Regions from separate parts of the Pseudoalteromonas sp. SR43-7 genome, predicted to be linked through region 2. Evidence: predicted binding sites of a transcription regulator. Region 2 holds the regulator's gene; the other holds the start of a gene.
What was found. The regulator LexA, encoded in region 2, represses DNA repair genes until DNA is damaged. The targets are predictions, from matches to a motif close to TACTGTATNNNNATACAGTA.
Positions count from the first base shown of each region.

Region 1 (7,840 bases), on a different contig from region 2:
CGTTAATGTATTAGGTCACTTACCTGAGTATTCAACCTTAACGGGTTTTAGTATTAGCCCCTATGTAGGTTTACTCAAAAAAGACACCACCTGGGAAAATGACTATAATGAAGTACAATCGAGCTTTTTGCTCTCTGTCACTGAGTTAAATAACGAAGCTAACTGGCAACCCTTACCTTTTCAACGATTTGGGAAAACGGTTATTTTGCTAGGTTTTAAAACGCCGCATGGTTTACTTTGGGGTGCGACTGCAAGCATTATAAAAAACTTTACAAAACAACTCGCCTTACCAGTTTAAATCTTCGTTATTAGTAGTTACACAATCACAATTCCACGTTATCATGCTCGACCGTTCAAAGAGCAGCTTCGTGCTGATAAAACAAAGTAGAGACACACACATTATGATCAGTGCATTTGATATGTTTAGCATTGGTATTGGCCCTTCGTCATCACACACCGTTGGCCCAATGCGCGCATCACGCTTATTTGTTAATGACCTACAAGAACAACAATTATTAGCAAATGTTACCGATATTAAAGTAGAGCTTTATGGCTCTTTGGGTCAAACAGGTGTTGGCCATGGTTCGGGTAAAGCCGTAATTCTTGGTTTAGCCGGTTATGACCCTGAAACTATAGATGCCGATTTAGTCGACGACATTTTAGCGACAATCGAAAAAGATCAGGTTATTTATTTAAACAAAACACACAAAGCTAAGTTTCCAAAACAAGGCGCTATTGTTTTTCATCGTCGCAAAACGCTGCCTAAGCACTCTAATGCAATGGAAATTATCGCCTCAAACAACGGCGAAAAAGTTTACAGCAAAGTATATTACTCTATTGGCGGTGGCTTTATTGTCACTGATGAAGAGTTTGAAAACGAAAAACAAGCAGCCCTTGATATTAGAGAAGAAAACCCAGCTCCTTTCCCTTTCAGTAGCGCAAAAGAGCTACTAGAGATGTGTAAAGAGTCAGGGCTTAGTGTTTCAAGCTTAATGATGAAGAACGAAAAAACACTACGCACTGAAGATGAAATAAAAGACACGCTGTTTCATATCTGGAAAGTAATGATGGCCTGTATTGACCGTGGTATGCGTACCGAAGGTATTTTACCTGGCGGCTTAAAAGTAAAGCGCCGAGCGCCTAGCTTATACTTAAAACTAAATATAGAGGTCAGTAACGACCCACTTCGTGCAATGGACTGGGTTGATTTATTTGCCCTTGCCGTAAACGAAGAAAATGCGGCAGGTGGCCGTGTAGTTACCGCACCAACTAATGGTGCTGCGGGTATTTTACCGGCTGTGCTTATGTACTATCACACATTTGTGAAAGAAGTAGACCGCGATATAGCCACACGTTATTTATTAACGGCTGCTGCTATTGGTATTTTATATAAAAAGAATGCCTCTATATCGGGTGCTGAAGTAGGTTGCCAAGGTGAAGTTGGCGTTGCGTGCTCTATGGCTGCAGGCGCATTAACAGAAATTGTTGGTGGCAATGTTGTGCAAGTAGAGAACGCAGCAGAAATTGGTATGGAACATAATTTAGGCCTCACGTGCGACCCTGTTGGTGGCTTAGTACAAGTACCGTGTATTGAACGTAATGCAATGGGCGCGATTAAAGCAATTAATGCCTCACGTTTAGCTATTCGTGGCAGTGGCGAGCAAAAGGTATCACTTGATAAAGTGATTAAAACCATGCTTGAAACCGGCAACGACATGAAAACCAAATACAAAGAAACCGCTCGCGGTGGATTAGCAGTTAATATTATCGAATGTTAATCAGCTCGCTATAAAGAGAAAAAGCTGCCTATTTTAAAATAGGCAGCTTTTTTATTGTTCGTTCAATGCAATCACCTTATTTAACGGGTAACTCTATATCTGCAAATAACTTATCTACGTCATCTTGGTTACGTAACAAGCTTGCTCGCTCTACGCGCTCTTTAGTTAAGTGCGGTGCAAAACGTTCAATAAAATCATACATGTAAGTACGTAAAAAGCTGCCCTTTCTAAAACCAATTTTGGTCGTGCTTGCTTCAAATAAGTGGCTTGCATCAATACACACTAAATCGGTATCGCTCACTTGATCTATCGCCATTGAAGCGACAACACCAACTCCTAAACCCAGTCGTACGTATGTTTTTATAACATCAGCATCGGTTGCAGTAAATACAATGTGTGGCTCAAGTCCGTGTGCGCTAAATGCTTTATCTAACTCTGAGCGGCCCGTAAAACCAAATACATATGTAATGAGTGGATATTGGGCAATGTCAGCAACAGTTAAACTATTTGCCTTTTTAGCGAGCGGATGGTCTTTAGCAACAACAATACTGCGATTCCAATGATAACAAGGCAACATAACTAAATCTGAATACAAATGCAGTGCTTCTGTTGCAATAGCAAAGTCGGCATCACCGCGTGCTGCAGCATCCGATATTTGCTGTGGAGTACCTTGGTGCATATGAAGCGATACCGCAGGGTATTTTTTCATAAACCCTTGAATAACGTTAGGCAAAGCATAACGGGCTTGGGTATGTGTTGTGGCAATATTTAACTTACCTTGATCAGGTAACGTATGCTCATTAGCAACGGCTTTAATACCTTCTACTTTGGAGAGTATTTCACGAGAAATATTAATTATATCTTCGCCAGCACCGGTTACATGCGTTAAATGTTTACCACTGCGACCAAAAATTTGTACACCCAACTCATCTTCTAACATGCGTACTTGTTTAGAAATTCCTGGCTGCGAGGTAAATAAACTCTCAGCAGTCGCTGAAACATTTAATTTATGATTTTGTACTTCTACGATGTATCTGAGTTGTTGTAATTTCATGGCTGCAAATTTTAACGTTATTATTCATATTATTTATAAAGGCAATACCGCTTAAAACCAAGTGTTATTTACGTAAAATATCACTTTAGGTCTTTAGGTGTGCAATTATCTGATTAGAGCTCAAGGCTAGCATAATAAATATGCTTGAGGTAGCGATGTTTATTCAGCTTTAGTTTATAAGCCCTTAGGGTGACTACGGTTTATAAAGAGCTCAACCTATCAATTTTTGGGTGTATTTTTTAAGTTAATCGGCGCAAAGCTACCCTGTTAACGTATATTTAATGTAAGATTAAATAATTAGGTTATATATCCGAGAATTACACCATGATCGTTTCTATTATAATAGTGCTTATAGTTGCATTGATTGTGATTGCACTTTGGGTAAGTGCTGTACAACAACACAAAGAAAAACAAGAGGCAGAACGCCGCAAAGAGCTTACAAAACAAAAAGCTATAATAGAAGAAACAGAAGAAGCGCTAATGAATAGTGCTAACATACCCCTGTCTGAGAATCTAATTCGTACGTTACAACGCCGTATTTACGAAGCTTTAAATACAATGGTTAATAACTCGCAAACATCTAAAGCACTTAAAAGCCGCTTAAGTGAAGCGAAAACGCACTTATCTAATCCCGTTCAAGATAATAGCAGTGAAGCTTTAACGCTACCGAGTAATGACAAGCAACTTGTAGGCTTAATTCAGGGCATTAAAAAATTACGCTCAATTTTACGCTCTGAACACAGTAAAGGTCGTATTGACAGCCAAGTTTTTGTTTTAGAAGATAAACGTCTTGAAAAACTACAACTGCGTATTAATATTGAAAGCCAAATAAAACGTGGCTTATCTGCCCGCTCAGCAAGTATGGTTGGCTCTGCAAGACAGTATTTTGAAAAAGCACAGGCAACGCTCAATGCAGTTACATACACCGATGAATATGTAACAACAAAACGCCAAGAAGTTGAAGGTTACTTAGAAGCAATTAGTGTTGAACTAAGAGCTTCTAATGCAAGCGCACTTAAAAAGAAAACAGAAGAAGAGCAAGACGACTTAGATATATTGTTTGCTCCTAAAAAGAAATGGTAATTCTTTTATAAAAGTATTAAAAAAGCCTGCACAAATTAAATTTATGCAGGCTTTTTTGTCTATTTGTTAGTTATTAAGACAAAAATGCAAACTTGAAAACAAACAAGGCTGTTAATATCCAAACACTAATACTGATTTGATCTTGCTTACCACACAAAACTTTAACCGCCGTATAAGATATAAAACCAAGTGCAATACCGTGCGCAATCGAAAACGTTAATGGTGTCATTAGTAATACTACAGTAACAGGAATTGCATCGGTCATATCATCCCAATTTACAAACTTTAAATTTTGTAGCATCAGTACAGCGACATATAAAATAGCACCTGCCGTAGCATAAGCCGGTACCATTTGTGCAAGCGGTGCAAAAAACATCATTAGTAAAAAGCAAATACCTACAACTACAGCCGTTAAGCCAGTACGTCCGCCAACAGATACACCAGCAACCGATTCTATATACGATGTAGTCGTAGACGTGCCTAGCATCGCACCTGCAATTGTTGCTGAGCTGTCAGCACTTAGTGCGCGTCCTAAACGAGGCATGTTACCTTTTTCATCAGCTAAACCAGCTTTTTGAGTGACCGCAACTAATGTACCTGAAGTATCAAAAAGATCGACAAACAAGAATGCAAAAATAACACTCATCATTGATATATCAAAAGCGGCGGCAAAATCTAGTTGCATAAAAGTAGGCATTATTGATGGTGGCATAGCCATAACACCGTGATATTCAACTAGCCCTAAACTCAGTGCAATGCCTGTCACTAATAAAATACTAATAAGTACACCGCTTTTAAAATCGCGGTATAAAAGCGCTGCAATTACAAAAAAGCTTAATATAGCTAATAATGGGCCTGGGGAAGTAATGTCCCCCAATTGCACTAGTGTTGCTGGGCTTGAGACAATAATGCCTGCATTTTTAAGGGCAATTAAGGCTAAAAAAGCACCTATACCTGTTGCGATAGCTCGCTTGAGCACCAGAGGTATGGCATTAATAATCCATTCTCTGACTTTAAATAAGCTTAAAAATAAAAATATACAACCCGACATAAAAACAGCCCCTAATGCGGCTTGCCAGGTATAACCCATTCCTAATACGACGCCATACGTAAAAAAGGCATTTAGTCCCATGCCAGGCGCTAATGCTAATGGATAATTAGCCCATAAACCCATTATAAAACAGCCTATCGCAGCTGCTATACAGGTAGCTACAAATGCAGCCCCTTGGTCCATCCCTGCCTCAGCAAGCATAGCCGGGTTTACAAATACAATGTATACCATAGTAATAAAGGTAGTTAGGCCAGCAACGCATTCGCGTTTAACTGTTGAATTATTTTCGCTGAGTTTAAATAAGGCTTCAAACATAATAAACTTGTGATAGTAAAAAGTGGCGAGATTTTAACATAAAAATTATCTTTTACAGGACATTTTACCTTGCTATATACTAAACTGTTAAAGTAGTTAAAATAATAAATGAACCAATATGCTTAAAACAACACCTTGTGAGCAAGACTTAGAGCAACAGCTAGACAACATTTTAGGTTTTGTTACTCAACCAGAAAGCAGCCCCGCGCCCATTGATAATAAAAAAGATGAGCAAAGTACTATTAATAAAGCCCTATATTATTTAAAAAATAATCAAGCTCCATTGGCTGCAAAATGGATGCGCCTTGCTGCAATGGCAGGAAACCATAGAGCACAGTTTTATTTAGGTTTATTTTTTGTAAAAGGTGAAGGCGTGCCACAAAGTGTATTTCATGCTGTAGCGTGGTTGAGCTTAGCGAGTAGCCAAGGGTATGCACCTGCCACTGCAGCGGTTACAGATATACGCAAACATATCGAAACTAAGCGATTTAAAGATGCTCAATGTTATGCAGCAAGTTTGTACGAACAAATTCACCAACTCCAGTTTTCTCATATGATCCCTCGCACGAGTGAAAACACATAAACCAACTAAGTTATAAGTACTGTATAAAGTGTTGAAAAATACTGTATATAGTTACAAAGATACTCCTACACAGTATAAAACCCACAAATTAAAACATTACTCAAAAATTTATTTTTGAAATACCTTCTCAAAAACAAGCCTATAACAAGTTGATTAATAAAGAATTATAGATTTAAAAATAAAAAACAATGATCAAAGGCTGAATAACTGTACAAATAAATAGCATAAAATGCTTGCACGAAAGCACTGTATAAACTACTGTATATGAATACTGTATAAAAACCCAGTGAGTGAAATTATGTTACAGCCTATTACCGTGCGAACAGTTAAAAGTTACCAACAAGACGAGCAAAGCGATTGCGTAAATTTGATCCAAATTGAAGATGAAATTTCAGCGACCTTTGAGCTTTTAAAAGTATTACACCAATACAATAGCTCTAATGCATGGACGTTATTAATTGCGCCAGATCATGTACCTAGCAAAGCTTTACTTGACTCATGCTCTATTGATACAAGTAAATTACTTGTTATTAGACAGAAGCACCTAGTAAATCTAGAGTATGTATTAAATTCTGCGTTACATAATGGAAACTTTGCAGCGGTAATCACCTGGACCGATATAGTTAATAACCAACTACTTACAAATCTATCGTTCGATTTAAGTAAAACGAATACAAAACTATACTGTTTTACTAAAAACGCACAAACAACAGAGATACCACTCGCTCAATAAGCTTGTTAAACTAATGTTTTAGACTTTGTATTATTATTATGACTTCACTCAATGCCATACTATGTTTTTGCAGCAGTGGGCACAATTATGCCGATTGCTGCGAGCCGCTTCACTTATCTGTAAAGCAAGCTGACACTCCTGAACAACTTATGCGCTCACGATTCAGCGCTTATGTTATTAAAAATGCAAAATATGTTTATCAAACCTACGCAAAAGAAAAACAAGCTGAGAATCCGATTAAAGAAATCAATGATTTTGCTAACAGCTGTCGATTTATAAATCTTGATTTAATTGACTCAAGCCATGATGGCGATACTGGAACTGTAGAATTTAAAGCCCAATATTTTTATCAAAACTTATTTTGTGAGCTTCATGAAAAATCGCAGTTTATTAAAGAAAACACTCAATGGCGTTATTTAGATGGCACTATATATCCTGTTGAAGATATTAAAGTAGGCAGAAATGATAACTGCCCATGCGGTAGCAATAACAAATACAAAAAATGTCATAGCATGTAATAAATAATCTTATTTAATATTTATCACCTAAAAGGTGTTTTTAAGTGGCAGAGTGATTTATTAGCTAACTAAACTTAAAAACACACTTTGTTACGCCCTTGCATTTTAGACTCATACATTTTTTCATATGCGATCTGCAAGGTGTTTTTGTTATTTACGTATGGTTGTAGGGTTGCACCACCAATACTAATAGTCACAAAATCATATTCTGAATATTTGTGTAATATTCCTAAATCGGCCACATTTTGTTTAATTTTATCAGCAACACAAATTGCACCTTCAGTGCTTGTATGCGGTAGAACAACTACAAACTCTTCGCCGCCGTAACGCGCAACAAAGTCGGTTGGCCTTTGCAAACTATTAGTAATAGTTTGTGCTACTAGGTTTAACACCGTATCCCCCTGCACATGACCATAGATATCATTGTATTGCTTAAAGTAATCTATATCGATGAGTAATAGTGCATAGTCGACTTTTTCTCGTAAGGCGCTTCGTTCCATTTTAGAAAAATGCGCATCAAAATAACGACGATTGAATACCTTTGTTAAATCATCTAGAAATACTTTTTGATTGAGTAAGTCATGTTGAAGTTTCATCGTGATATGGGCGCGCACTCTTCTATATAAAGTTTCCGAGTTAGTTGGTTTCTTTATAAAATCTACAGCCCCTGCTTCCCAGCACTCTTCTTCTTGATTTTCAGATGAGGTTACAAAAATAACGGGGAT
Region 1 covers NZ_JACJDY010000041.1:1,849-9,688, reverse strand. Annotated here, with positions in the region: gene H5087_RS19710 (CoA pyrophosphatase) at 1-298, shown strand, start outside; gene H5087_RS19705 (L-serine ammonia-lyase) at 402-1,778, shown strand; gene cysB (HTH-type transcriptional regulator CysB) at 1,855-2,832, opposite strand; gene H5087_RS19695 (hypothetical protein) at 3,157-3,915, shown strand; gene H5087_RS19690 (NCS2 family permease) at 3,989-5,281, opposite strand; gene H5087_RS19685 (tetratricopeptide repeat protein) at 5,400-5,864, shown strand; gene H5087_RS19680 (SulA-like leucine-rich domain-containing protein) at 6,163-6,597, shown strand; gene H5087_RS19675 (YchJ family protein) at 6,636-7,115, shown strand; gene H5087_RS19670 (diguanylate cyclase) at 7,190-7,840, opposite strand, start outside.
Region 1: a site for LexA is predicted at 6,121-6,140, ahead of H5087_RS19680 (SulA-like leucine-rich domain-containing protein). Genes of this name have one in related genera too.

Region 2 (7,840 bases):
AAGGGATATTCAAGTACCACTAACCCCATATGATCAATTAAATATAAACTTGCAGGATTTAAACTCTGTTGCTCGGTAATAATTTTCCATGGTAGATTTTTATTGTCGGGACTTCCCATTACAGCCATATCAACCTTGCCTTGGTTTTTACCAAGTGCCACATATAAGTTATTAAGTGCATTGAGTTGTTCGCTGCATGGGGTGTTACATTCGTTTGAATAATTAAGTGCGATAGTCCATTGTTTGGGATTATTTTTCGGCCAATTTTTAAGTTTTATTTCTTGGCTTAAAAACTCGCCATTATTAGTAATTGCAGTAGGCAACCAATCAAACTTTAATGCGCCATATGCCAAAATTAATGGGATAGCGCAGCAACCCACAAACAACAATAGGGGATTATTTTTCATTATGTGTCCTTTTTTTACTCGCAAAAATAGCCACAACAGCACATGCAATAGCAATTAAAAACCATTGCAAAGCGTAGGCATTATGCTTTTGAGGGCTCATAACAACGGCCTCATAATGAGGTGTTGCAATCTCATCACCAGTACCTTGTCTGTAAGCCATAAAATTAATTAATGATTGCTGGCTTTGAGTGCTCAGCATATTCAAGTCGATAGATTGGATTCTTGTAGGTAAGTCGTTATTTGTAGTTTTATCTTCAAGCGTAAAGCTACTTAAGTTATTTTCTTTTATTTGCGCTTTAAGAATAAAAACACCTGTAGGCAGAGCAACCTTTGGCAGTGCATCTCTAGATATAGGCGCTTTTACCCATCCTAAATTAACTAAAATCACTTTTTCTTCGGTGTCTGGCTTTAGTAAAGCAAGTAAGTCGTACCCTACTTGTCCGTTATAAACTTGATTATCTAAAAGCCAATATTGGTTTTGTACAAACCGCCCTTTTAACTCAACCAATACACCAGTTTTGTTCCAGCTATCAGGCAAGTTAAGTAATTGAGACCAGCTCATCACACCACGAGTCTGTTGCTTAGCTATGGCGGTTAGTTGTTGCTGCTTTTGCTCACCTCGCTCCAACTGCCAAAACCCTAATCGCACACACACAAGTACAACAACCACAACCATACAAAGTGTGATTAGTGAGCTAAGCTTTTGTTTGTGCCATAAAACTAACTGCATAAAGGGTCAACTCAGTGATTATTAAAATTATTATCGTACTGTTGTTAATATTTATACTTTTTAACTTATTTAGAGCATTGTTTATTATGGTGTCAGGGAAAACAGGGGGACGACCTATGTCTCACTTTTTAGGTCGTCGCGTATTGTTTTCGATCGTTGTTTTAGTTGTTGTTATTGCAGCGCTTAAACTTGGTTTTATTAAAGCAAATAATTCGCCAATAAACGCTACAGCACATATACAAATACAAACAAACACAGCCACACCACATCAACAAAGTGCCAATACCAAGCAGCTGCTTGAAAAGCAAAGTGCTTATCTTTAGTAAAGTGCCCTTTTAATATCCGTAAAAATATTACAAATAAAAGTACGGTTCCTAGCGTTACATGCATGCCATGAAAACCAGTCAATAAAAAGAACGTATTACCGTAAATACCCGCATCTAGCGTTAGATTAAGGTCATTATATGCATGCATGTACTCCTCAACTTGCAGCCCTAAAAAGCAAACGCCCAATAAAATAGTAGCGCCTAAAAAAACCTTAAGTGGAGTGCGTTTATTGTTTTCCATCGCTACGTGGGCAAAATGTAAAGTAACTGAGGAGGTAAGCAGTATTAAGGTATTTATAAGTGGTAAGCCTTGCCAGCCCATAGCTTGAGTAGTTTCGCCAGCAGGTGTTGAAACAAGCGGCCAAACGGCTTCAAAAGTAGGCCATAATACTTCGTTAGTCATTGCATTATTGCCTGCACCTCCAAGCCAAGGTACCGACAATACGCGTGCATAAAAAAGCGCACCAAAAAAGGCCATAAAAAACATAACTTCAGAAAAAATAAACCAGCTCATACCTTGTCTAAAAGAGCGATCCATTTGTGCTGAGTACAAACCTTGGTCCGATTCACTAATTACATTTTTAAACCAGCTAAACAGCATATACACAAGCACAGCAATACCGGCATAAAGCAGATAAACCCCGCTACCACCTTCTTTACCTACACTCATAACAGTCAAGCCTGCCCCTACTGCAATAAAAAACAATGCAACAGCACCTACAATAGGCCACGGGCTTTGCTCTGGTACGTAATAATGCTCAGATTCTTGATTCATTTTATTTACTCCTAGTTTCACACTAGTTTAAAAAGCTAGTTATTACTTGCCACCAGCTGTTCACTAATATCAAATACGGTATAAGATAAAGTTAATTCTTCAATGTCGCTTGGCAGTGCGGTATCAACATAAAAAAGCAATTTAAATTCAAGCTCTTCCCCTGCTTTTAGAGGTTGCTGATCAAAGCAAAAACAGGCTATTTTATGTAAATACTTTGCCGCTTTACCTGGTGAGACTGATGGTACAGCCTGCATTACTTTATCTAGGTTGCTGTTATTTTTTGCACTAAACATTACTTCACGCATTGCACCGGGTTTTACCACTACACTGTATTCTTTTGATTTAACTTCAAACGGTGCACCACTTTGTGCGTGAGTAGTAAAGCTAACGCCGACTTCTCGGTTTTGTACTATTTGTGTACTTTGTTCTGCTTGCTCAAGCGAAGGCTTTCCATTAAGCCCTGTTACATCACAAAACACGTCATACAAAGGTACTAAAGCAAAGGCAAAGGCAAACATGCCTATGCAAATAAGTACCAAACGTTTGAGTAGCGGTGCGTGTGTCATTACTTAATTACCGGCGGCGTAGAAAAAGTATGATATGGCGCTGGAGAGTCAACTTCCCACTCAAGACCTTCTGCTCCTTCCCATACTTTTGCAGGCACTTTATCACCGCCACGCGCACATTTAATTACCACAGCTACAAACAACAATTGCGATAAACCAAAGGCAAACCCACCAATACTTATGATTGCGTTAAAGTCGGCAAATTGAAGAGCATAATCGGGAATTCGACGCGGCATACCGGCAAGCCCTACAAAATGCATAGGAAAAAACAGTACGTTCACGCTCACCAGCGATAGCCAAAAATGCCATTTAGCCAATGTGATATTAAACATATTGCCCGTCCACTTAGGCAGCCAATAATAAGCACCTGCCATTATCGAAAATACAGCCCCTGTTACTAATACATAATGAAAGTGCGCCACTACAAAATAAGTATCGTGATACTGAAAGTCAGCAGGTGTAATTGCCAGCATCAATCCCGAAAAACCACCCAAGGTAAACAGCACAATAAACGCAATACTAAAAAGCATTGGCACTTCAAAAGTTATTGAGCCTTTCCACATTGTGGCAACCCAATTAAATACTTTTACTCCTGTAGGTACCGATATAAGCATGGTCGCGTACATAAAAAACAACTCGCCAGCTACCGGCATCCCAGTAGTAAACATATGATGAGCCCATACAATAAAGCTCAATAGTGCTATGGAGGATGTGGCGTATACCATTGAGGCATAGCCAAAAAGTTTTTTACGAGAAAAGGTAGGTACTATTGTAGATATAATGCCAAAGGCAGGAAGAATCATAATGTATACTTCGGGATGACCAAAAAACCAAAAAATGTGTTGGAACATCACCGGGTCGCCACCGCCTGCGGCATCAAAAAAGCTGGTCGCAAAATACTTATCGGTAAGTACCATAGTGACAGCCCCTGCAAGCACTGGCATTACCGCTATTAATAAAAAGGCAGTAATTAACCACGTCCATACAAATAAGGGCAACTTCATCCATGTCATGCCGGGGGCACGTAAGTTCACTATGGTTACAATCACATTGATTGCGCCCATTATTGAGCTAATTCCCATAATATGTACGGCAAATACAAACAATGCAGTATTATCATTACTGTATGTTGTGGACAGTGGTGCATAAAAAGTCCAACCAAATGCAGGACCCCCACCAGGCATAAATAACGATGCCAATAGGATTAAAAACGCAAACGGTAAAATCCAAAAGCTCCAGTTATTCATTCTTGGCAATGCCATATCTGGCGCGCCAATCATAAGTGGTATCATCCAGTTAGCAAGGCCTGTAAAGGCGGGCATAACCGCACCAAACACCATAATTAAACCATGCACTGTGGTCATTTGATTAAAAAAGTGAGGGTCGACCAACTGTAAACCTGGTTGAAATAATTCAGCTCTGATCACCATGGCCATTGCGCCACCAATTAAGAACATGGTCAGCGAAAAAATTAAATATAAACTACCTATATCTTTATGATTAGTTGTGTAAAGCCAGCGTTTAAAACCTTTAGCTGGGTGATGAGCATGATGAGCTTCATTGGCGTTAGGTTGTTCTACTATACTACTCATTAGTTCGCCTCCACTTTGGCATCAAGTGCTGTCTGTATTTGACTCGGTTGAATAACATCACCCGTATCATTACCCCACGCATTACGTTTATAAGTAATAACCGCAGCTAATTGCTTTATAGATAACTGCTTGGCAAAAGCTTGCATTGCCGTACCGGGTCGTCCATGGATAACTACATCAATGTGATCTTTTATATCGCCAAGCACTATCGGGCTGCCTTTAAGTGCAGGAAATACACCCGGTAACCCCATGCCAGTAGGTTGATGACATGCAGCACAATTAGCCATATATACTTGTTCGCCTAAAGTCATTAATTCTTCTTTTGGGAGGGTTTTATCAAGTAATGCGGCATCTGCTAATGCTGCTTTTTGTTTAGCCTGCTTTGCATCTGCAAGCCATGTTTTAAAATCAGCTTCAGATTTAGCGACCACCACAACGGGCATAAAGCCATGGTCTTTACCACACAACTCAGCACATTGGCCTCGGTAAGTACCTTCTTCGTTTATGTTCGTCCATGTTTCGTTTATAAAGCCGGGGTTCGCATCTTTTTTAACTGCAAAATCAGGTACCCACCAAGAGTGAATAACATCATCAGAAGTCATTAAAAATCGTACTTTTTGATTTATTGGCAGTACAAGAGGCTTATCAACCTCAAGTAAGTAGTTAGGGTTTTTATCTGCAAGATTCGCTATTTCATCTTGCGGGGTAGATAAAATAGAGTAGAACTCTACATCTTCGCCCATATATTCATAATGCCATTTCCATTGCGAACCCGTAATTTTAATAGTGAGATCAGCTTTGCTGGCATCTTCCATTGCAATAAGGGTTTTAGTGGCTGGTACTGCCATAGCAATTAAAATAACAAACGGAATTGCAGTCCAAAGTATTTCTACTTTAGTGCTTTCGTGAAATTGGGCAGGTACAGCCCCTTTAGATTTACGGTGATGAATAAGTGCCCAAAACATAATTGCGAACACTATCACCCCAATCACACAACATATTATAAATATGGTCATGTGCAGCTGATATACATTATTGCTTATATCGGTTACGCCTTTGCGCATATTGTATTGGCTGTTAGCCAAAACTGGGTGCGAAAAAACACATAATATAAGCCACAAGGTAGAGGTCAGTTTACCCATGTGACGGCTCCTTTGATGCTATTGCGAATGCAAAGCGAAGAGGCATACGGCTTAAACGCCAATTCGTTATTTTTATTTTTTTAGCCAATCTCATTTAATATTGATTGGTTTTGCTGCGCCAACAACGAGTTTGTGTATATTGTGTGTTCTCAAAACTAAAAAGCTGTGAGTTATTATTAGCTCAGCACATTAACAATTAGCTAAAAAACGAACAACAAGCAAGTTTTAGTATAAAAAACAATCAGGTGATATTGAATAATTAATAAAAAATCGGTAATCAACTGGGCAACAGAAAGTTCAAAATATGAGCAAAACAAAGGGGTTTAACGCATTCGGAGGGGGAAAATATAAGTGCAAAAAAGTTTACAGCTTAAATAGTCAGTGGGCTGTTTACGCCCTATTTTTAGTACAAATTTTAAAACAAAATGCGTACTAGTTAGTACGCATTTATAAAACTGCTTGTTTAAAAGCTATTTTTAAAGTCACATCCAATCAGCGTTTCTTATAACGCCAACGGCTAAGCCTTCAATATTAAAAGACTCATTCTCAAGATCTACTTCAATAGAGTCAAAATCGTCGTTTTCAGCATGAAGTAATACTTTACGACCCGCTTTCTCAAGACGTTTTACAGTTACGTCTTCGTCTAGGCGGGCAACAACAACTTGTCCGTTTTCAGCGGTTTGAGTACGATGTACAGCAAGTAAATCACCATCCATAATACCAATATCTTTCATGCTCATACCGTTAACGCGTAGTAAAAAATCTGCAGCCGGTTTAAACATTAATGGATCGATTTTGCAGTGACTTTCAACGTGCTCTTGCGCCAAAATAGGTGAACCAGCAGCAACACGCCCTATAAGCGGTAAACCTAATTGTTCTGGCTCTTCTTCTTCAATTAATTGAATACCACGGCTTGCACCTGGTTTCATTTTAATTGCGCCTTTTTTAGCAAGTGCTTTTAAATGTTCTTCAGCAGCATTGGCACTTTTAAAACCTAATGTTTGCGCTATTTCAGCACGTGTAGGAGGCATACCAGTGTCTTTAATAAAAACTTTAATTAGTTCGAGTATTTGAGCTTGGCGGTTCGTTAATGGTCGCATACAACTGGTTTTCCATACAGTACATTTAACTGTGAGTATATACAGTTAAATAAAAATCGCAAATTTAAATTAAGCCTTAAAATAGCTAAAGTAATTTCACTTGTGTACATTTTAGGGATATAACTAAAGCTAAGTTTATAAATGATTAAAAATGCAAAGGAGACATTATGAGTATTTGGTACCAGCCCATCACCTTAGAGCTGTGCAAGCAGTTAGAACAAGGCATTAATGGCCAAGGAACATTAATGAAAACTATGGGGATAGAAGTCACAGAAATTGGCGATGATTATTTGGTTGCCACAATGCCGGCAATTCCTGAGCATCATAACCCAATGGGCATGGTTCACGGCGGTGCTAACGTTGTACTTGCCGAAACAGTTGCCAGCTATGCCGCTAACTTTGTTGTCGATTTTACTAAATTTTACTGTGTAGGGCAGGAAATTAGCGCAAGTCATTTAAAAGCATCTCGCAACGGCACTTTAACAGCAACGGCTAGAGCGTTTCATATTGGCAAACGTAGTTCAGTATGGGAAATAAAAATTACAAATAGCCGCAATGAGCTGTGCTGCGTATCAAAAATGACCGCAGCAGTCGTAGAGCGAAGATAGTTACTTTTCGATTGGGTAAATGGTAATTTCCATACCCGCACCAATCGCAGATATACGCAATAATGTATCTGCATCTAAGGCTTGATTAAAGCACTTAGGAGAAGTCCCTGATTCAAAACCAATATCAAACGTTCTACGTGAACAGCTTAACCATTGCTTTAGCGCATTACGCGAACACGATTCAATAAGCTCACATATATGGTTTATGGCTTTATCAGGTGTGCTCACCTCACCTGTAGCTTCAATACGCGCTAGTTGACGGTATTCGTCTTTGTCATAATGTAAAATCGTCGCGACTTTTTTCAAGTCCGCCACTAGCAAACTAATATCTTGCTTTGATTCAAGCTCAAGATCTACATTTAAAAATTGAATTTCCGACATCGTTTCGTATTTATCCTCTAATAATTTCATTGCAAACTTTAACGCAGTTTTACCGTTATACCAAATCAACTATGCTCTATTAACCACTTTATATGGATATTTCGCAGCTTTTAAGTATTTTTTAGCATTTAAAGCTAGCTGGATATCAAACATCTAGCTCAATTAAACAGATAAGTCATGTTAGGAATTTAAGTGTAATCTTTTTTATTTTTA
Region 2 covers NZ_JACJDY010000020.1:13,251-21,090, reverse strand. Annotated here, with positions in the region: gene H5087_RS14865 (transmembrane cytochrome oxidase associated protein) at 1-407, opposite strand, end outside; gene H5087_RS14860 (SURF1 family protein) at 397-1,137, opposite strand; gene H5087_RS20305 (DUF2909 family protein) at 1,152-1,460, shown strand; gene H5087_RS14850 (cytochrome c oxidase subunit 3) at 1,363-2,238, opposite strand; gene H5087_RS14845 (cytochrome c oxidase assembly protein) at 2,274-2,804, opposite strand; gene ctaD (cytochrome c oxidase subunit I) at 2,804-4,396, opposite strand; gene coxB (cytochrome c oxidase subunit II) at 4,396-5,538, opposite strand; gene lexA (transcriptional repressor LexA) at 6,021-6,638, opposite strand; gene H5087_RS14825 (PaaI family thioesterase) at 6,806-7,246, shown strand; gene H5087_RS14820 (hypothetical protein) at 7,247-7,627, opposite strand.